Regions from separate parts of the Bowmanella yangjiangensis genome, predicted to be linked through region 1. Evidence: predicted binding sites of a transcription regulator. Region 1 holds the regulator's gene; each other region holds the start of a gene.
What was found. Region 1 encodes sigma-54, which starts transcription at its own class of promoters, with help from an activator protein. Its sites were predicted from a motif close to GTTGGCACGNNNNTNGNNT; they were not measured.

Region 1 (5,366 bases):
ATGAACCCATCCGAGTGGCCTCTAAATTCCAGTCCGGAGATGGCATCAACAAAATCTCCATCTTTCGGGAAGATGTAAAAATCACTCAGGGTTCACTCAGCATTGAAGCGGGTGAAGTGGAAGTAAATGCCGAGCAGGGTAAAGGCCGGGAAATTTTTATCGCCCGCGGTAATCCTGCCGAATATCAGCAAACCATGGCAGATGGTAGTCGCATTCGAGCGTTGGCAAACCATATCGAATACCATGTAGAAAAACGCACACTGACGCTTAGCGGAAATGCTGAGCTACATCAAAACAGTAGCAGTGTCAGCGGTGATAAAATCGAATTCAACATGGAGAAAGAGCAGTTGGTTGCCCAAGGTTCAGATGACGGAGATGGTCGCGTAGAGACAATATTCCAGCCTGAACCGAAGAAAAAACCCGTGCAGGAGAAGTAACAGCATGCCCACCTTGAAGGCCTCACATCTGGCCAAAAGCTACAAAAACCGCCAGGTGGTGCGTGATGTCAGTTTGCAAGTCAGCGCCGGACAGATAGTTGGTCTGCTGGGACCCAATGGTGCGGGTAAGACAACCTCTTTCTATATGATTGTTGGCTTGGTGCCCATGGATAAAGGCCAAATTTTTATCGACGACGAAGAACTCAGCCACGAACCTATGCACGTTCGAGCTCGTCGTGGCATAGGTTATTTGCCACAGGAATCATCCATTTTTCGCAAGTTGACGGTATATCAAAACCTGATGGCTATTTTGGAAACACGTAAAGAGCTGAATCAGGAACAACGCGAGCAAGAAGCCGACGCTCTGTTGGATGAGTTCAATATTAACCATATCCGGCATAGCACCGGCATGAGCTTATCCGGCGGTGAAAGGCGCAGGGTTGAAATTGCCAGAGCCTTGTCTGCCAATCCTCGCTTTATTTTGTTAGATGAACCTTTTGCCGGTGTCGACCCTATCTCTGTCAGCGATATTAAAAAGATTATCCATCATCTCAAAGACAGAGGAATCGGCGTTCTGATCACCGACCACAATGTTCGTGAAACCCTGGATGTGTGTGAGAAAGCCTATATTGTCAGCCATGGTGAATTAATCGCCGAAGGCAGCGCCGAACAGGTGTTGAATGACAAGCAGGTGAGAGATGTATACCTCGGAGAACAATTCAGGCTATAGTTAAGGCGTATGCCGCAGGGTACCTTGACCTTTGCTAAAACGCCCATATCAATATCTTGAAAGGCCATTGGAACATAATAAGAAGTAGATGAAGCCCGCATTACAACTAAAATTCAGCCAGCAGCTCACTATGACGCCGCAACTGCAACAGGCCATCCGCCTGCTTCAGTTGTCCACGCTGGATCTACAGCAGGAAATCCAGGAAGCCCTGGACTCCAACCCATTGTTGGAAGCGGATGACGGACAGGACTTCTCTGCCGGAGACGTGCAGGATTTAAATAGTCCCGACAATGAATCTCTTTCTAATGGCGAGCACAGCGAGAGCCTGGAAGCCGGCGACGCATTGGAAAAGCAGGAACTGCCCGATGAGTTACCCGTAGATACCACTTGGGATGAATACTACAGCGCCTCTTCGGCCCCCGCTTCGTCTTCTACAGCCAGTGATGATGATGCCATTTACCAGGGGGAAACCTCTGACAATATTCAGGATCACCTGCTTTGGCAGATGCGTCTGACCCCTTTCAGTGAAACCGATGCTGCCATTGCCATTGCCATTATCGATAGTATTGATGAGTCTGGATACCTGACAGTCAGTACCGAAGATATCCTGCAAAGCCTGGATATTGAAAACGAAGAGGTAGAACTGGATGAAATTGAGTGTGTACTGAAGCGCATTCAAATGTTTGATCCGGTTGGGGTAGGCTCCCGTTCAGTGCAGGAATGTCTGCTGGTGCAGTTGCGTCAATTTGCACCGGACACGCCTTGGCTGGAAGAAGCCAAAGCATTGATTAATGAATATAGCGATCTGCTGGCTGCCAAAGATTACCGAACTCTGATGCGCAAAGCGCGTCTTAAAGAAGAAGAATTACGCGAAGCACTGCGGTTACTGCAAACGCTCAATCCACGCCCTGGTAGCGCCATTGTCACCAGCGAACCGGAATACGTTATACCGGACGTATCTGTTGCCAAGAAAAATGGGCGCTGGATAGTAGAGCTGAACCCTGACAGCTTACCTAAGCTGAGTATTAACCAGCAGTATGCCGCCATGAGCCGCAATGCGCGCAATTCCAGCGACAGCCAGTTTATTCGCTCGCACATGCAAGAAGCGAAATGGTTTATCAAAAGTCTGGAAAGCCGCAATGACACCTTACTGAAGGTCGCTAACTGTATTGTTCAGCAGCAACAGGGCTTCTTTGAATACGGCCCAGAAGCCATGAAGCCTATGGTATTGAACGATGTGGCAGAAATGGTAGATATGCATGAGTCCACCATTTCCAGGGTAACCACACAGAAATATATGCATACGCCACGCGGCATTTATGAGCTGAAGTATTTCTTCTCCAGCCACGTAGCAACCGAAAGCGGCGGGGAATGTTCATCTACCGCTATTCGAGCTCTGATTAAGAAACTGGTGGCGGCAGAAAAACCTGCCAAGCCACTTAGTGATAGCAAAATTGCGCAGTTGTTAGCCGACCAAGGCATTATGGTTGCCCGGCGAACAATCGCCAAGTACCGGGAATCACTATCGATTCCCCCATCTAACCAACGCAAGAGTCTGCTGTAAGACTCGCCAACAAAAGGAAGAGGCACTATGCAAATCAACCTTACTGGTCATCACGTTGAAATCACCGATTCTCTTCGCGACTACGTTGATAGTAAATTTACTAAGTTGGAGAGACACTTCGATCACATTAATAATGTTCATGTCATTCTGAATGTCGAAAAGCTGAACCAGAAAGCGGAGGCTACATTACATTTGAACGGTACCGAAGTCTTTGCTATTTCCGAACATACTGATATGTATGCTGCCATTGATAGTCTTATCGATAAGCTTGATCGCCAGGTGCTCAAGCATAAGGAAAAGATGAAACGCCATTAGGCCCACTGATGCCATAAACAGGCTTAGCCTGTTTATGGCCACACAGACAAAAAACGCAAAATGGAAATCAAAGACATCCTCACCCCAGACCGCACTGTATGTGCAGTACAAGGCTCCAGCAAAAAACGCATTCTGGAATCCATTAGTGATATTGCCGCCCAACACCTTCCGGATATAGGCCAGGATGCCATTCTGACTAGCTTACTTAACCGGGAAAAGATGGGTAGTACAGGCATTGGTTGTGGTATTGCCATTCCTCACGGACGCTTAGCCGGCCTGAGTAATGTAACCGCAATATTGGTTACCAGTCAGCCAGGGGTCGCATTTGAAGCGATAGACAACCAACCGGTCGACATATTTTTCGCTATATTGGTCCCCGAGGACCAGGCACAAGGGCATTTACAAACCCTGGCCACCATTGCCGCCAAATTGAATGACAAGGAAACGGTAAAAAAACTGCGTCACGCCCAATCAAATCAGGAACTATTTGAGGCTATAGTGTGAAACTCATCATCATCAGTGGTCGTTCCGGCTCAGGGAAATCTATTGTACTCAGAGCGCTGGAAGATCTTGGTTATTACTGTGTAGACAATATTCCCGTTAACCTGCTCCCTACCCTCACCCATACTGTGGTGGACGAATATGATCAGGTGGCCGTTAGTATTGATGTGCGCAATCTGCCCAAGGACCCGGAAGAACTGGTCGAAATTCTCGACTATCTGCCGTCGACCTGGGAGTTAACCATTCTCTATCTCGACGCCAGTGATGATGTACTGATTAAGCGCTTTAGCGAAACCCGTCGTTTGCACCCCTTGTCCAAGCACAGTAAGTCACTGACAGATGCCATTCAGTCTGAGTCGGTGCTGCTCGGCCCGATAATCGAAAGAGCCGATTTGTATATCGATACCGGTGAACTGTCAGTACATCAACTGGCCGAGCTGGTTCGAGAACGTATTCTGGGCAAGAAAAGCTCGCGCCTGGTGCTGGTATTTGAATCCTTTGGTTTTAAGCATGGCATTCCCAAGGATGCTGATTATGTGTTTGATGCGCGTTTCCTGCCCAATCCCCATTGGGAGCCGGAACTTAAGAATCTCACCGGCTTAGACCCTCAGGTTGAAGCTTTTCTGGGTTCGCAGGCCATTGTCACCAAGTTTATCTGGCAGATACAGAACCTGATATCCACTTGGTTACCGCATCTGGAGCGGAATAACCGCAGCTATGTGACTATTGCCATTGGTTGTACCGGTGGCCAGCATCGTTCTGTTTTTGTGGCAGAGAGTCTGGCAAAAACCTTTAGGGCCGTGCATCCGGATGTGCAGATCCGTCACAGAGAGTTATCACGCAAATGAAATTAGAAAAGACCCTGCTGATTCAGAACAAGCTGGGCCTGCACGCCAGAGCAGCTACTCAGCTGGCTAAACTGGCGGTGCAATTCGATGCCCAGGTCACCCTGGTACAAGGTGAAAAGTCCGCCTCAGCCACCAGCGTGCTGGGGCTGATGATGCTGGAAAGCAGTATGGGCAAGGAAGTCGTGGTGATCAGCGAAGGTCAGGATGCACAAGCCGCGCTGTCAGCAGTTGAACAACTCATCCAGCAAAAATTCAACGAAGCGGAATAAGGTTGTTCACTCAGGCCGTTTTCTTCGAATGGGTAATTGCCTGATTAATCTCAGCCATTTCACTATCAGACAGGTCTCGCCACTGGCCTGGTCTTAAATTCCCCAGCTCAACATTCATAATACGCACGCGTTTCAAACTGACCACCTCATAACCGAGGAACTCGCACATACGTCGAATCTGTCTGTTCAGGCCCTGCGTCAGAATGATACGAAATGAAAAACGCCCGGTAGCTTTTACTTTGCAAGGCTTGGTCACCGTACCCAGAATCGGCACACCCTGACTCATTTGTCGGGTAAATCGCTCACTGACCGGCTGGTTCACCGTCACCACATACTCTTTTTCGTGTTCGTTGCCTGCCCGCAAGATCTTGTTGACGATATCGCCGTCCGTAGTCAGGAAAATCAGCCCTTCAGAGTCTTTATCCAGACGGCCGATGGGAAAAATGCGCTGCCGATGACGAATAGCATCGACAATATTGCCGCGCACACCGCGCTCTGTGGTGCAGATAACACCGACAGGTTTGTTGTAGGCAATATAAGTGCGATCAGACTTATCCATGGCACTGGCGCCCACACCTTTGCCATCCACCGCAACTTGGTCGCCAGGCATCACCTTGGTGCCTAACTCCGGGATCTGACCATTAATAGTCACCCGTTTTTGCTCAATGAGCTTATCCGCCTCACGACGCGAACAATAGCCAG
Region 2 (5,366 bases), on a different contig from region 1:
ATCTTCTTCCGACAAGCTCAGTAGCAAGATAGCGGCTTTCTCTACCCCTTCGAGCTTACTGACATCATAACCAGGGCTGGACGTTGCTTCTTCTGGAACTTTTGTTATTTGTCTGGTTGCCATGCTTATTCATCCTGCATCAGCCAGCCCTTAACAACCTGGGCTGACAACTCGGGTTCGTTCGCCACCAGCGCACGTACCGCTTTAAGTATATCTTCATCTTTATGCAGATCCGGCAGCATCAAGGAGCCATCCGGTGCAAAGCCTACCTGGCCTTCGTCAAATTCCTGAGACAGCATACTGATGGTTTCATCGCCCAGATCCAAGCCGGAGTCGGCATCGAAGGCATCAGCCTCGCGGGTATCTTCTGGGTAAATAAGTTTCTTAAGCATGGGTCTGACGATAGCCAGGATCAAGGTGATAATCACCAGACCGCCGACCACCAGACGCAACGCCCGCATAAACCATTCCTGCTCCCACAGCGGCACTTCAGTAACCACCAGATCATCAATGCGGCTAAAGGGAATGCTAACAACTTCTAAGGAGTCGCCTCGGGTTACGTCAAAGCCGATACCGCCCTGCAGTACCCGACGAATATTCAACAACTCTTCTTGCGTTTTTGGCACAGAGGTAACTGTACCATCTGCTGCGGTTTGCTGGGTGTGATCTACCGCCACAGATACCGACAAACGACGAATAACCCCCGTTTGCTGTTTAGTATGGCTGATGGTGGTATCCAGCTCGTAGTTGCGTGTCGCTTCTTTGTGTGAGCGGCCCGGGGTTACCGACTTGGCATTATTGCTATTGGCCTGCTCGGGAATATTCGAATCCAAAGGCGGCTGATTACTCAGGGCTCCGGGAATACCGGCGGCAATGCCCCCCACCGAGTTCTCTTCCACCGTCATTTCGCTACGCACCGCAGGCAGGTCGGGATTATAACGCTTCTGAGTTTGTTCTACCGCAGTAAAATCCATGCTGACATCCACTTGGGCGGTGTAATTACCCAGGCCAAGAACCGGGATCAGAATGGAGTCAATTTTCTGCAGATACTCAGTTTCGCGATGTTTCTCAATTTCATATTCTTTACGTGACCTTGCAGCCAGAGAGTCCTGCGAACCTGAGTTTAACAAGCGACCATTATTATCTGTCACTGTCACTCTGCTAGGCTCCATACCCTGCACGGCAGAAGCCACTATATCCACCACGGCATCCACTTCTTCGCCGGATAGTACCGCACCACGACGCAGGGTTAATACCACAGTGGCACTGGGCTTTTTCTCAACCCGGGCAAACACACTTTCTTTAGGTAGCGCTAACAGCACATTGGCGCGAGTGATAGCACTGATTTCCTCGATAGTACGGGCCAACTGCTGCTCACGGGCATGCTTCAGGCGCTCTTTCTCAACCCGCTGGCTTACCCCAAAGCCCATATCCTGCATGATGATATCGGTACCGCTATTGGCTTCCTGGCTAATGCCCTGGCGAGCCATGCCCAGCTTGATATTCTGGTACTGATCTTCGTTTACATAGACGACGTTACCGTCCAGACGATAGTCAATCTGGTTTTGATCCAGGTAGTCCAGGGTTTGAATGAGCTCTTCGGTAGGCATTTTGGCCAGAGGACGATAATCCGGTTCTTGTGCCCAGATCACGATAAATACCGCAATGGCCACACAGATAACCAGTGCCACAATCAGGGTAATCTGACGCAGCAGATCGATACCGCCCATGCCTTCCATAAAACCGGAACGTTGCTCCGGTGTGTTATCCGCTTCAGGACTGTTGCCTGTTACGGCCAATTCTGTACCAGTTGCATCTGCCACAATCTAGTCTCCCGTTACACCGGCATATTCATGATTTGCTTGTAGGCTTCCAGTACCTTATTGCGCACCTGCACTGTGGCTTCAAAGGCGATACCGGACTTTTCCTTGGCAACCATGACATCCACCAAACTCAGACTGGTATCACCCATATCAAAAGCAACTTGTTTGTCTCTGGCATCAAATTGCAGACCGTTGACGTTATCCAATGCCGTTTTCAGCATATCACCAAAATTCTGAGAACTCGGGTTGCTGACCAGCGGTTGAGCCTGAGCGGCATCCATACCGGCCTGACGGGCCAGTGACTGAAGTTCGCTGTACAAAGACTGTGCCTTGATGTCCATTGACTGCTCCAAACTCATCGGTGTGGAAAATTTGACTAACAAAGGCATAGCAATACTGATGCCAACATATATAGCCCTTTATTTTCAAAGAGTTAAAATGCACAGAAGAGGCGGATGACGGGAAATTGGCGGCTAACCAGGCTGGTTGAGGTAGATAGATAGGGGGTTATCTCGGTGTTTTTTCTAAGTCCCCTTCATGGTGAAAAGCTAAATTCATATAAACTCGAAGTGCACAAAGGAATAACAGGTTGTCTACTACCCCACTTAACACCTTCGCGACCTTAGTGCCCTTTGTGGTAATCAGCAAAATCCACATAACCACAAAGCACAAGAAGGCCACGAAGAAATACGAGGCCTGCTACTTCCCCAATTAATATCTTTGTGTTCTTCGTGTCCTTAGTGGTGGCACGTAAATTTCAACAAAGCATGCAATCAAGCTGGGACTTCTATTCCCACATCACGCATTCTGGCCAGTTTGTAACGCAAAGTCCGTGGACTGATCCCCAGCTTGTCAGCTACGGCCTTACGACTGCCATTGCATGACTTAAGGGTATCCAGAATAATCTGATGTTCCTGCTGCTGCAGTTCCATCCCCAGTTTGCTGCCTTCCGGCTCACAGTCCAGTTCCTGAACGTCCTGTGGGATATCCTGTTCCAACATCAAATCCAGGGCATCAATTTGGTTATCACTGGCCAGAATCAGGGCTCGCTGGATCACATTTTCCAATTCACGCACATTACCCGGCCAACTGTAATGTTGCAGTTTGTTCCTGGCAGCGGCGGTCAACTGTGGGATTGGGGTGCCAGCTTTTTGGCTGTGCCTGTCAATCAGATGCTGAGCGAGAGGAATGATGTCCCCTGGACGCTGTACAAGGGGTGCCCAGGTCAAGGGAAATACGTTTAAGCGATAGTACAAGTCTTCGCGAAACTCGCCCTTACTCACAGATTGACGTAGATCCCGGTTACTGGTGGCAATCACTCGCACATCCAAATCAATGGTTTTGCGACTGCCAAGGCGTTCCACTTCCCGCTCCTGCAGAACACGCAATAACTTGGCTTGAAGGCCAAGATCCATCTCAGTGATCTCATCCAACAAAATGGTGCCTCCCTGTGCCTGCTCAAACTTACCAGGACAGGCTTGCAATGCACCGGTAAAGGCGCCCTTCTCATAACCAAACAAGGTAGCTTCCAGCATATTTTCTGGAATAGCGGCACAGTTAATCGCCACAAAAGGTTGCTCTGCGCGGCCAGACTGATCATGTATATAGCGAGCCAAAACTTCCTTACCCGAGCCACTAGGACCCAGTACCATCACGGTAGCATCGGCCTTAGCGACCTTCTGTGCCAGCTCCAGCAACTTTTTACTGGCCGGGTCGGCCACCACAGGCTGTCGAGACTCAACCTTTTGCGCCGGCGCATAACGCCCCACCAGATTCAACAGTACCTGCGGTGCAAACGGCTTCGCCAAATAATCGGTAGCGCCGTCTCGCATAGCCTGTACTGCATCATCAATAGTGGCATAGGCTGTCATCAGCAACACCGGCATATTAGGCAGCTTCTGCTTGATGCTGCGCAGCAAGGATAAGCCGGACATCTGGCCCATTTGAATGTCACTGACCACCAGATCAACTTCTTCCTGATTCAGCAACACCATTGCCGCTTCGGCGCAATCGGCTTCGAGGATCTCATATCCACCCAGCAGCAAGGTATCGATCAGTGCTTCACGCAAACCTGCATCATCTTCAACAATTAAAATTCTGCTGTTACTCATCCTCTACACTCCTTAGGCGTTAGCGCCGGCTCCAGTTGCCGAAGCAAGGGCAGTCGAATCTCAAACCTGGCACCGCCCTGCTCTACATTGCTGACACAAACATTACCCTGATGCGACTGGGCAACGGCCTTAACCACCGCTAAGCCCAGGCCGGTTCCCTGAGACTTGGTGGTGTAAAAGGGGTCAAAAATATGGGTTAGCTCGGTTTTCGGTATACCCGGGCCATTATCTGCGATAGAAATAACCACCTGCTCTTCGTTGCCGGGGTCGCGGTTGGCCTGCAGGTGAATGCGACAACCTCTTGGCATAGCCTGAATACTATTGTGAATAAGGTTCTGTAATGCGCTAGCCAGCGCGGTCTTGTTACCCAAAACCAAAATGTCAGGTTCTGGAAGCTCAACGGTTAAAATAGCCTGACGAGCCATCAGCATGGCCTCGGCTCCCGATTCCACTTCCAACATTAAACTTTGCAGCGATAATTCGCTGACCACTTGCTGCTCACCACTTTTGGCAAACAGCAGCATGTCATTAACCTGCTGCTCAAGATCTTTTAAGCGAGACAATAATTTGTCGGCGAACTGCCCACGCGACTCCGGCGCCAAGGTACTGTTTTGCAGATTGGCGGCATACAGCATGGCCGCCGATAAGGGCGTACGAATCTGATGCGCCAGGGAGGCCACCATACGTCCCAGGGATGACAGCTTTTGCAAATGGCTTAGCTGCTGCTGTAAACGGCGGGTTTCGGTCAGGTCGGTAATAACAATCAACTGACCGGGTTCCAGTTCCAATGGACTGATAGCCAGCTTCACCTTACGCCCATCACGCAGCGACACCTCATGGCCGTCATCGGCGCGAGGTTTGAACGAACGGTTAATAATAGTTCGCCAGGCTTCACCTTCCAGCGGTTCACCTAAGAGTTCAACAGCCACTTGATTAGCCTGACGCACATGGCCATTACCATCGACCACTATCACCCCGGCTGGCATCACTTCCAACAAGTGCTGCAAGCGTGATGCTTGCTGCTTAAGCCCTAACAGCTCTTCCTCATCCGGCAGAAAAGCAACATTGGGAATGGTGTGGTATGTAGATCCCGATACGGATTGACTCACCATGGCTACCTCATGTCAAAACTTGGACGTTATAAAACAGACATAAGGGTAAAGCAGGGACTATGCCAATTTTTTATTCTTAAATTTCATACACTTAAGATTAAATCCTTAGGCGTAAAATTGACACTATATGGAAGTTCACATCTATCTTGACGCGCAGGAATCGTCTATGGTAACCCTCAGTGACTCACTACTTTTTGGCATTTTCCCGCAATGGACCTGAACGATTACGCATGCCATCTAAAATGCCTCGAGCCATAAATCTGAGCCTAATCATTCTATTAGGCAAAAGAATACTGTTGGCAAAAATACGTAGCGGCATG
Region 3 (5,366 bases), 570 kb from region 1:
ATATAGTCGATTTCAGTACCAGAACCTACAGAGTTCAGGAACAGTGAGTTCAGGTCGTTACCCACTTCAGCACCCGCTGGCAGACCACCTGCATAGTGGATTTTCACAAATTTCAGTGAACCGCTGTCGTCCTGGTTGTTATTACCACCGTAGTAAGACACTGCACCTTCACTCTCAGCGTTACAGCTGCCAGCTGTACGCTCTGCGTCAGAACACTGGTCAGTGATACCGAAACCATTGATGATCACACCGCCCCAGTCTTGTGGAGAAGGGCCTGAGCCTACGGAGTCAAGGGCAGCGATAGCGTTAGCAGAAGTAAAAGTAATTGGCTTAGCCAGTGTACCTACCGCTTCGATATTGGCGCCACGGTTAATCTGAACACGAGACGCCGCGTTGTCGAATACCACGGTTGCACCAGCATCAACGGTCAGGGTAGGACCGTCCATATCAACACTACAGCCCTGGCTGGTGTTACAGTCCTGACCTACAGCCAGAGAACTCTTAAAGTAATGCACCAGGTCAGTACCTAATGTCACGTCAACGGTCAGCGGCTTAGCTGCGCTTACGAAGGTAGTGGAGTAAGTACAAATCTTGCTGCTGCTGTCATAGGTGCCCTGCACCGTTTCACCGCTGGCTTCATAGGAAGCACAAGGATTCTCATCACCGCCATTATCGCCACCGTTATCACCACCGTTTGATGGAGGGTTGTTTACAGTGCTGTTGTCGTTAACGGTTGGGGTGATATTGATATCTCCGCCACAGCCAGCCAGTACCAGGGCTACAGCAACGGCAGATACCTTAAACATGGTTTTGAGTTCCATTGAGCTCTCCGAAATTTTGAGAATATGGGTTAACAAATCGGAGGCAAGGTTAACTGGCGAGAGTGACACTTTTGTTACAACGCCGCAGTGTCACAAAAGTTTCACGGAACTTTTCAGTTCCAGCAAGAATAAGCTATCTCATTGTTTTTAAAGAAAGTGTATTAATTATTCAGCATCTTCTTATATTCAAAGCCGTTGTTTGTCAGGCAGCAACGGCTTGAAGAGCGTGGAATTTACGGCTACGCAAAATGACAAAACGGCGGACCACTCAGCCCGCCTGACAGGCTAGCCTTAAGGCCATCCCGTCTTGAGACAACCTGCGGTGGCGCACATCTTCGTGACGGGCCTGTTTGAGCGCACTTGCCCACCAACTGAGTTGGTCCAACATTTTCAGCAAGGTGCGGCGTGGGCGTTCTTGCTCACGAAGCACACCGTTTGAATCGAATTGTTCCCAGGCATTAATAAAACACACCGAATCTCTGACACTGGCACTTTGCAGTTCCACAAATACCTGTCTGAGTTGTTCGACCGCCCGCAGCCCGCCGGATACCCCGCCATAACTCACAAAACCTACCGGCTTGGTATGCCATTCGGAACTGACAGAATCAATCAGTTGCTTCAAGGGTGCAGGAAAGCTGTGGTTATACTCGGGTGTGACCACAATAAAGGCGTCCGCCGCCCCAAGCTCAGAACGAATGCCTTGCATAACCAGTTCAGACAGTCCGCCAGACGGCTCACAAAAGTCTTTTGGATCTATTAAACTCAGGCGAAATGCATTCAGTGCAGCTAATTCCCCCATTAACCAATCAGTCACACGCTCACACAAGCGTCCCTCGCGGGTACTGCCCATAATAACGGCGATATTCAGTTTGTCTGACATGCAATACTCCTTGCTAGGCGAAGAACAGATTCACTCAGCGGCCTAAATCATTTTTACACAGCACTATTACTGATTTACACAGCCAGCGATGTCACTTAGGCTAAAACCTCAAGCAAGGTTAAGGTCAAGCGTCAGATGAAAAAAAATTCTGAAACAAACCCAACTGATTGTGGCAAGCACACAACACTGAGCGTTGGCCAGGTTGCCAAACGCAGCGGCATTGCCGTCTCGGCGGTACATTTTTACGAACAGAAAGGACTCATACAAAGTCGCCGCAATGCGGGCAATCAGCGTCGCTATCATCGCGATGTACTGCGACGTATTGCAGTGATTAAAACCGCTCAACAAGTCGGCGTGCCTCTGGCCAAGATAGCCCATGCCCTGTCGTCGTTACCCGACAACAAAGCACCTAATGTTGAAGACTGGGCGCACATGTCGAGTCTGTGGCTGGACGATCTGAACCACAGAATTGATACCCTCATCGCCTTGCGAGACAACCTCAGTAATTGCATTGGTTGCGGCTGCTTGTCCCTACAACATTGTTGGCTGAGAAATCCCGGTGATACCTTATCCCAGCAGGGTTGTGGCGCCAGACTGATTGACCCGGACTGAGACTCAGCTCCTGCCCAAAGCAGCATGAAGAAATGCCTTCAGAGTAACGCGCTGAGCAATTAAAAACCCCCTGACCAGATAGGTGTTGGCACAGTTCTGGCTTATTAACTTTTGCGACTCATTGGCTGGCAAGCAGAAGGATCGCCGGCCGAAACAACAGGAGGCTTTATGTTAGGCTGGGCACTTACCTTTTTAATTATTGCCATTATCGCCGCGTTATTAGGATTTGGCGGTATAGCAGGAGCGGCAACAGGTATCGCGAAAGTCATCTTCTTCGTGTTTATTCTGTTGATGCTGATATCACTGCTAGCCAATGCGTTAAGAGGAAAACGACCAAAACTGTAAATTCAGCTTAATTAACGGAGTAAATATCATGAACAACAAAACTTTAGCAGTGGCAATGTTACTGGCGACCCTTGGCCTGACGGCTTGTGATAATGCTGGCAAAGCCGAACAAGCTGGCGAGAAAGTTGACCAAACCGTTGAGCAAGCCGGTGAAAAGCTGGATGACGCGTTGGAACAAGCAAAAGACAAGATGCAAACCGCTAAGGACGATCTTGAGAACCTTGCAGAAGAAACCGGCGAGAAGCTGGATGACGCTGCACAGACCAGCGCCGATAAATTAAAGGAACTTTGCGAAAAAGCGAAGGAGAAAGCCGAGTTTAAAGACAAGGAATGCTAATAATCAACAGGGGGGCGAAAGCCCCCCTTTTCACTTTGACTCAATAGCCATTTTTAGCTGCGAGGCTTTTTATTCGGCAAATCGCCAGTCTGGTTAAAAGGAGGACGAATGCCGGTTGCGATGTATTACCTAAGTGGCTGTCTAGCTGCCTTTGTTCTGTTTTTACTCTCTCCATGGATGGCCCTCAGTATCATCCTGGCCTGGACCAGTTTGTCATTACTTGCGGTGGGTCTAGCCTATCTTTTCAACTATCCGGCCTTATTTCGCAAACGGGCTGACGGCTCGATTCCCATAGCCATTCGCTGGCTTTTCATTCCATTTTTATTTGGTGCCACGCTTTACAACTATTGGGCCAGGAAGCGGGACAAGGTGCCGCAGGTACAGAAAATCACGGATCAGCTTTACCTTGGTGCCCGATTATTTAGCCGCGACTTGAACTACCTAAAAGCACAGGGTATTCGAGCTGTGTTAGACGTTACTGCTGAGTTCAATGGTCTGGATTGGGCCATTGAAGAACAGCCCCTTCACTACCTGAATGTACCCGTATTGGACCATAGCGCACCGAATGCCGCACAACTAAATCAGGCCATCAACTGGCTACACCAACAGCACCGCCAAGGGCGTAAAGTGCTAGTGCATTGTGCCCTGGGGCGGGGACGCTCGGTGTTAGTCGCCGCTGCTTACCTTTTGGCTACACAGCCAGATAAATCGGCAAATGAGGTGCTGGACAGTATCCGCGCTATACGCCAGACAGCCAGACTAAACCGCTGGCAATTTAAACAACTAGAGTACTTGCATCAGGAAGACAAGTTGAGATTTGCGGTAAACGCCTGGTTAATTGCAAATCCAGTGGCGGGCGGCGGCAAATGGCAGGACTGTAAAGCGCAGATAGAACAACAACTTGCCCCTAGGCTCGCGCTAAAAATAAAACTCACCAGCCCTGACGAGAACGGCCGAAAGTTGGCTGAGCAAGCCATCAAGGCGGGGGCAGACATAGTAATAGCCTGCGGCGGCGACGGTACCATCACAGAAGTCGCTTCGGTGCTGACTGACACCCAAGTGCCGCTGGGCATCATTCCGATGGGAACCGCCAATGCCCTAAGCTATGCAATTTGCGGCATCAAAAGCAAAGTATTTCCCATAGATACGGCCTGCCAGGCTATTTTGGAAGGGGAAGTTCGCGCCATTGATACTGCCAGATGCAACGGCAAGCTGATTTTGCTATTAGCCGCCGTCGGTTTTGAACAGCAGATGATTGAAGCCGCCAATCGTAAAGAAAAGAATGCACTGGGGCAATTTGCTTACTTATTGGGACTTTGGCGCGCAATTGAGCAAAATCAAAACCTGCAACTTGAGGTGCAGTTTGATGATGAGCCCGCGCAGACTCTCCACACTCACAGTCTGGTGGTCGCCAATGCAGCGCCGCTTACCACCTTATTAGCCCAGGGAGATGGCGAACCCGATCTGGCTGACGGCAAACTGGATGTCACCTGGTTGTCACCCAGCGAAAACTCAACACAGCATCTGTTAAGCCTCACCGAGCTGGCTTTGGCAGGTATCAGTCCAACAGGGGAAAACATCCACCATCGTCAGATAACCCGCATTCGTATCGATGGGCCAGATCTCTCGAGCTATGTGATTGATGGCGAGGTATTCGACGACCTTCCGCTGGATATCCAGATTCGCCCGGCGTCCCTAAACGTTTTGGCACCGACCCTCAAATGACATGACTCGCAGCCCTGCAAAATAGGGGCTGCGAGCAATTGTCGGGCTGTGGGGACATTAGTGACCAACACCTCGTTAACCCTATCCCACATGCTGTAGAAACGGCTGAAGAGCCCGCCAATACAGGGGTTCAATCCAAAGGTTAGGCTCTGTTTTAAATCCATTCGCAGCGAGAGCTAATTCAGCCACACCCAAAAAAATGTCCCCTACAGGCGACACAAACACCATCCAACAAAAAATATATTTATATTTTTCAATAAGTTAAAAGTTGGCATTATCTTCGCTACAGGTAAAGTGAGTTTAATGACAATGTCAAAGGAGACGATGATGAAACTCACAACCACCCTGATGACTCTGACACTGATTGCGGCCCCGGTAGCCATGGCAGGAGAGAATAGCTGGGAAAAGGAAGCCAAGGACGCCTGGATTGACGGCAAGGCAGAGACAACCTTACTGCTAAACACCAATCTGAATTCATTCGACATCAACACCGATGTCAAAGATGGTGAAGTTACCCTTACCGGTAAGGTCGAGAGCGAAGTGGACAAATCCCTGGCTGGAGAATTGATTGAAAGCCTGGATGGTGTCACCAAAGTCCATAACAAGCTGGCTGTCATTAACAGCGACAGCCCAAGTAAAGTGGTGC
Region 4 (5,366 bases), 560 kb from region 1:
TGCCATGACTGTTAATATGGCCCGCGCGTTAGGGGATAAGGTGAAGGTCAATGCAGCCTGTCCAGGCTGGGTCAGAACGGATATGGGAGGTCCAGATGCACCGCTTTCCGCTGAGCAAGGTGCCGATACCCCCATCTGGCTGGCGACCCTGCCTGATGAGGGACCAACAGGTGGTTTGTTCCGTCACCGTCAGCCTTTGCAGTGGTGAATACGCTCATGTGCGCCAGCGATTAAACGACCAATACCACTGCTCAGGGTAGCGCAAAATGATCCGCTCAAATCTGTCATACAAAAGCTGCATCGCCTCTGTATAGGCGTGTTTAGTCCTCGCAACCGGCTCTGTCATAAAAGACTCAATGTAAACCTGATATCGACCGTTCTCGCCAATACAGCCGTAGGCAAGCAACATAGGCGTACCGGCAAAGGCGCTCAGCATGGCAGGGCCAGCAGGTGCGGTAGTCTGGTGCCCGAAGAAATTGACGTTCACATCTCTGGCAAATAAATCTGCATGCAAAGACACTACCGCACCTTGTTGTATATGCTGTAGTAAACGCACAAAGGCTCCATCTTGTTTCTTCTCCACATAGTTTATCCCTGCCTGCTGGTATGGATTATGTGCGGAGGGAATAAAGGCCGGCATATGTGTGAGGGTAACCGAGCGACCGGTCAGGCGTTGTAGCGCCAGCGGCACCAACTCATAACAACAAGTATGTAAAGTTGCTACGCACAGCCCCCGACCTCCGCTAAGTTGTTGACGCACTGACTCGTCGCAGTAGATCTCTATCTCAAGGTTATTCAGATCCAGACAGTCCAATAAACCACGGATTATTGTTGCATAAGAGCGAAAACAAAGACGCTTCACCTGCTCGCTACTCAAATTCGGCAAGGCCTTATTTACATTGCCAGCCGCCCGGGTCCGGGTACGTCTTGCCACAGCAAGAATCAAACGCGCCAAACCACCTGCCAGATAGGGGCGAGTGCGACGCGGTAAGCAAGTCAAAAATCGCAGCAGAACAACCACCGAATGCTGCTGTATGCTGATTCGCCCATCACGCATTAGCCTTGGCCTTTTTAATAAAGTCGGTGAGTGTTGCTACAGAATAAAAGGTCTCACTATCAAACCCAGCATCCTGAACATCCAGGCTGAAGCTCTGGCTGACTTCCGTCAACAGTAGCATCAAGGCCATGGAATCAAAATCGGGCATTTCTCCCAGCAATCGCGTATCGGCGTTAAAGTCTGTCGCCGGTCGACTGAGTATATTACTCAGTAATTCAGTTAGTTGAGTTTGAATATCCATACATGCTCCTACTCGTATTGAAGAGCACTATACATCCCGTATCGGACACAATTCCGTGAGCAAATTGTTGATAGCTGTAGGCAAGTGTATGGAACTGTTTGGGGCTAAACAGGCATAGCGAACGACAAAACGTTCGCTTTGGTTTAATGGTAAAAGGGCAAATCAGGTGAAGTCAAAGACGTTAACTTACTGAACATTGCTGAATAAGCACTGTCATCGCCGCACCTTGCAAAGACGGATGAGGAACAAGCAGATTCTGGTCTTCAACGATATGCAACAGACTGGGCCTTATACCAAAACTGATTAGCTCTCGCTTAACCGCTTCGGCTCGGGATAAGGCGAGACTTTCTGGCAATGCGTCCCCTGCACCAGGATCACGATAACCATAGATCATTGCCAGTGAACGAGGGTTTTGCTTAATCAGCTCAGCTTGTTGAAACAGTTTATCCAGTTCTGTGACGGGTATTTTGGCGCTGCCACTTGGAAAACCAACCAACAACTCTTTCAACGCCTGACGTTGTACATGAAAATTTGTCATCAGTCCCTCCAGCATATGGACCTGAATAAGCTTTCCCTGCAAGGGAAATGGCGCGCCCGTCCATGTGGCGCACCCAGGTTGAGAATTGTTAAGGCTTAGTTACCTTGAAACTTATCAAATTCTGCCCTTGTGATTTGGCCATCACTATCGGTATCAATCTGCTCGAAAACAGCTGCCAGGCGGCTATCTACCGAGGCTTCTTCCTTGCTTAGTGCGCCATTGCCATCCTTATCCAGGGATGTAAACAAATCAGCACCTGTTGCAAATGCCCCCATGGCAGGCAGGAAAAACAGAATAAATGCGAACTTTTTCATCTTAGTCTCCTTTGACTTTTGCAATGTCCCGGCCTGTCACACTGATAAGCAAGCCGGGTAAGATCTTAAGCTTTAGTTACCTTGATACTTGTCAAACTCAGCCCGAGTAATTTGGCCATCACTATCGGTATCAATCTGCTCGAAAACGGCCGCCAGGCGGCTATCTGCAGAGGCTTCTTCCTTGCTTAGTGCGCCATTGCCATCCTTATCCAGGGATGTAAACAAATCAGCACCTGTTGCAAATGCACCCATGGCAGGCAGGAAAAACAAAACACATGCGAACTTTTTCATAATATTCTCCTTCAACATTGGGACGACCCGGCCTGTCATTCAGCTAATTAAGGCCGGGTACGCTTTAGCATTAATGCTTAGTTGCTTTGATACTTATCAAATTCAGCACGAGAGATTTGGCCATCGCCATCGCTATCAATCTCATCGAACGCCGCAGCCAAGCGGCTTTCAGCAGAGGCTTCTTCTTTACTCAACGCACCATTACCGTCCTTGTCCAGGGCAGCAAAAAGGTCGCTGAGATTGCCGCTAGCCAAAGCACCAGTGGCAGGCAGGAAAAACAAAATAAATGCGAACTTTTTCATAACTTTCTCCTTCGACTTTGTTATTACCCGACTTGGTGTTAGTGCAAGTCGAGTCGGCATCGTTGCCGGGGTAGCGGTAACGGCGTTGTCGCTAGCGCTTGAACTAGACATTACAACTTCAATGCCAACTTTGTTTTTTTCTTTTAAAACAAACAGATAGAAAATTACGCGAGGAATTCATCAGTAAATACTGTCGCCTTGTCCCAACACTAAACGCGCAGATAATTTTTTATTCTTTAAAATCAAATAGATAGTCTGTCATCTATCTGAAACACAGTGCTCTGGGGCCTGTTTTGGCGGGCTTTTTACACTAGCGGTCAGACAAGGTTTCGCTCCGCGGCAGGGAGCTAACTCATTGTGTTACTGATAAAATCCGGTTGGAAAGGGTAATCAGTGGCAATCGCAGGTATAAAAAAGGCCGGAATGCCCGGCCTGTTGTAGATGATTAAATTCGGAATACCGACACCTGCCCCTGCAGATTCACCGCCAATCGCGACAGATCATCACTGGCTTGGGCATTCTGATTGGAGCTGTCAGTGACACTGGCAATGCTGGTGCTGAAGTCGTTGACATTAGCACTGATCTCATTGGCCACTGTCGTCTGCTCTTCGGTGGCAGTAGACACTTGAATATTCATATCGGCAATCACCGTCAGGGACGCGATAATGTCTTTAAGAACCTGTGAAGAGTCTTCTGCATGATTGACACTGTCTGTGGCCATCTGCTGTGCCTGACTCATACTTTCCACTGCGTCCTTAGCCGCCACTTGCAGTTTACCAATCATCTCGCTGATGGACTCTGTGGCCTTTTGGGTATTATGCGCTAGTTGTCGCACTTCATCGGCCACCACCGCAAAGCCGCGTCCAGAGTCACCAGCCCGGGCCGCTTCAATAGCCGCATTCAACGCCAGTAGATTGGTCTGCTCTGCTACATTCTGAATCAGTTGAACAACCTGGTTAATGTCATTGGCCTGACTATGTAACTGCTGAATGACTTCACTACTGCGATTAACCACACCGGATAATTGGTTTATGGAGTGGATATTCTGCTGTACCTTTTGCTGACCGAGCTGGGCCTGCTCATCAGCGTCATTGGCTTTTTGTGAGGTAAGCAATGCATTTTGCGCCACTTCTTGAATGGCCGCAGTCATCTCAGTCACAGCCGTCGCAATTTGCGTGCTTTGATGTTCCTGCTCATTGGCCGTGCTGGCAACTTGCGTACTGATAGCATGCATTTCCTCCGCTGAGGCGGCCAGAGTAGTCGAGGCCTGGATCACTTCCTTAACCAGTGTGTGTATGCGTTCCAGCATATTGTTAAAGCCTTTCGCCGTCTGGGCAATTTCATCCTGCCCAACCACACAAGCTCTTACGGACAAATCCGCCGAATCCGCAATCTTGGTGATAGTGTCGCGAAGACCTAGCAATGGGGAGTTGATAGAACGGTAGATCAACCAGGCTATTACTAACATCAATAAAAACAGTACCGCCATCTTAACGATGAAGAGCGTTACCGTTGTCTCATAATCTGCTGCCACCTGCTGACGAAATTTATTCGCTTCGTCCAATTGCAGTTGAATCAAATCGGCATAACTTGCACTCAAAGGATCGAAAGCCAGGTATAGCTCTCTGACAAAGCTATTAGGGTCAACAGATGAAAGACTGCCCTGCGCCATCAATCGGCGATAGTCAGCCAACTTCGTCAGTACGGCATTCAGGTTGGATTCAACCTGACGTACCAGTTGTTCTTCCTCGCTAGTCAGCTTGGTACCTTTATAGTCCTGCCATTGCTTATCTGCGGTGTCCTGCGCTGCCTGCATACGACGAGACAGCTCATCTTTGGAAATCACTCCAGCCCGGTATTTATGCAATATGTCGACAATTTCAACGGCATAATTGTCTGATACCACTTTAATTTGTTGCAGCGGTACCACTCTGTCTTTGTACAAACTATCGATTTGTTGGTTTAACTGACGAAGGTCCTGAAGGGAATTAAAGGCAGAAAGTGCAAAGAAAAATAGCGGTAAAGCAACCAGGATCACCAACCGCACTTTGACTGTTACTTGATTCAGCATGATGTATTCTCTTGTCACAGCGGAAAACTACATCCATAACTCATGTCCTCTCAAGCATATTTTTTGCCTGAGATCAGTCCTTTAGCGAATGGGACAAATTCAGTTTATGCCACTTATAGGCGCTTCTCCACTGAATAATGTCAGTTACTTAAAAACAGTTTAGAACACGGTTCTGGTCAAAAAATAACAAATAATTTAGTAGCTACCCTGTAGTCACAAAAAGTAACAAGCTAAAAAAACACAAATTCGGTTAACAAAAAGTAAAGGATAAAAACCATCAAATTACAATTGTGACAGTTTTATTTCAATATCGATGGATTAGACATCAGTTGAAACAATTCACCTGAAAACCACGTTATTTAAGGCTTCCAATCAAATCTCACAGCCGATAGGATGCGCGCCGCAAACTTGTTTGCAGAACAACAGATAAAGGAACATCATGAAAAAAATTAATGTAGTGCTGACTTCTCTTCTACTTTCCTCTTCCGTAGTAGCACAAGAATATAACCTGTTCAGTGAGCTGAACTACACGCGTGCAGAAGTAGGCCAAGC

Region 2: fliE (flagellar hook-basal body complex protein FliE) is a predicted target of sigma-54. The motif match lies at 2,212-2,230, and genes of this name have one in related genera.
Region 3: KJY73_RS03135 (DUF1328 domain-containing protein) is a predicted target of sigma-54. The motif match lies at 2,398-2,416, and genes of this name have one in related genera.
Region 4: KJY73_RS03085 (EF-hand domain-containing protein) is a predicted target of sigma-54. The motif match lies at 2,854-2,872, and genes of this name have one in related genera.

What each region holds. Positions count from the first base shown of each region.
Region 1 covers NZ_JAHDJU010000001.1:119,026-124,391, reverse strand. The annotation lists gene lptA (lipopolysaccharide transport periplasmic protein LptA) at 1-437, shown strand, start outside; gene lptB (LPS export ABC transporter ATP-binding protein) at 442-1,167, shown strand; gene KJY73_RS00575 (RNA polymerase factor sigma-54) at 1,256-2,731, shown strand; gene hpf (ribosome hibernation promoting factor) at 2,759-3,046, shown strand; gene ptsN (PTS IIA-like nitrogen regulatory protein PtsN) at 3,107-3,550, shown strand; gene rapZ (RNase adapter RapZ) at 3,547-4,395, shown strand; gene KJY73_RS00555 (HPr family phosphocarrier protein) at 4,392-4,664, shown strand; gene rluF (23S rRNA pseudouridine(2604) synthase RluF) at 4,675-5,366, opposite strand, start outside.
Region 2 covers NZ_JAHDJU010000002.1:1,335,101-1,340,466, reverse strand. The annotation lists gene fliG (flagellar motor switch protein FliG) at 1-123, opposite strand, end outside; gene fliF (flagellar basal-body MS-ring/collar protein FliF) at 126-1,823, opposite strand; gene fliE (flagellar hook-basal body complex protein FliE) at 1,838-2,164, opposite strand; gene KJY73_RS15120 (sigma-54-dependent transcriptional regulator) at 2,597-3,934, opposite strand; gene KJY73_RS15115 (sensor histidine kinase) at 3,931-5,046, opposite strand; gene KJY73_RS15110 (glycosyltransferase family 2 protein) at 5,234-5,366, opposite strand, start outside.
Region 3 covers NZ_JAHDJU010000001.1:684,837-690,202, reverse strand. The annotation lists gene KJY73_RS03150 (hypothetical protein) at 1-821, opposite strand, end outside; gene KJY73_RS03145 (NADPH-dependent FMN reductase) at 1,090-1,701, opposite strand; gene soxR (redox-sensitive transcriptional activator SoxR) at 1,837-2,313, shown strand; gene KJY73_RS03135 (DUF1328 domain-containing protein) at 2,482-2,658, shown strand; gene KJY73_RS03130 (hypothetical protein) at 2,687-2,995, shown strand; gene KJY73_RS03125 (diacylglycerol kinase family protein) at 3,104-4,720, shown strand; gene KJY73_RS03120 (BON domain-containing protein) at 5,048-5,366, shown strand, end outside.
Region 4 covers NZ_JAHDJU010000001.1:678,645-684,010, reverse strand. The annotation lists gene KJY73_RS03115 (SDR family NAD(P)-dependent oxidoreductase) at 1-208, shown strand, start outside; gene KJY73_RS03110 (lysophospholipid acyltransferase family protein) at 215-1,057, opposite strand; gene KJY73_RS03105 (phosphopantetheine-binding protein) at 1,050-1,298, opposite strand; gene KJY73_RS03100 (OmpA family protein) at 1,480-1,836, opposite strand; gene KJY73_RS03095 (calmodulin) at 1,932-2,150, opposite strand; gene KJY73_RS03090 (EF-hand domain-containing protein) at 2,223-2,441, opposite strand; gene KJY73_RS03085 (EF-hand domain-containing protein) at 2,519-2,743, opposite strand; gene KJY73_RS03080 (methyl-accepting chemotaxis protein) at 3,189-4,814, opposite strand; gene KJY73_RS03075 (putative porin) at 5,254-5,366, shown strand, end outside.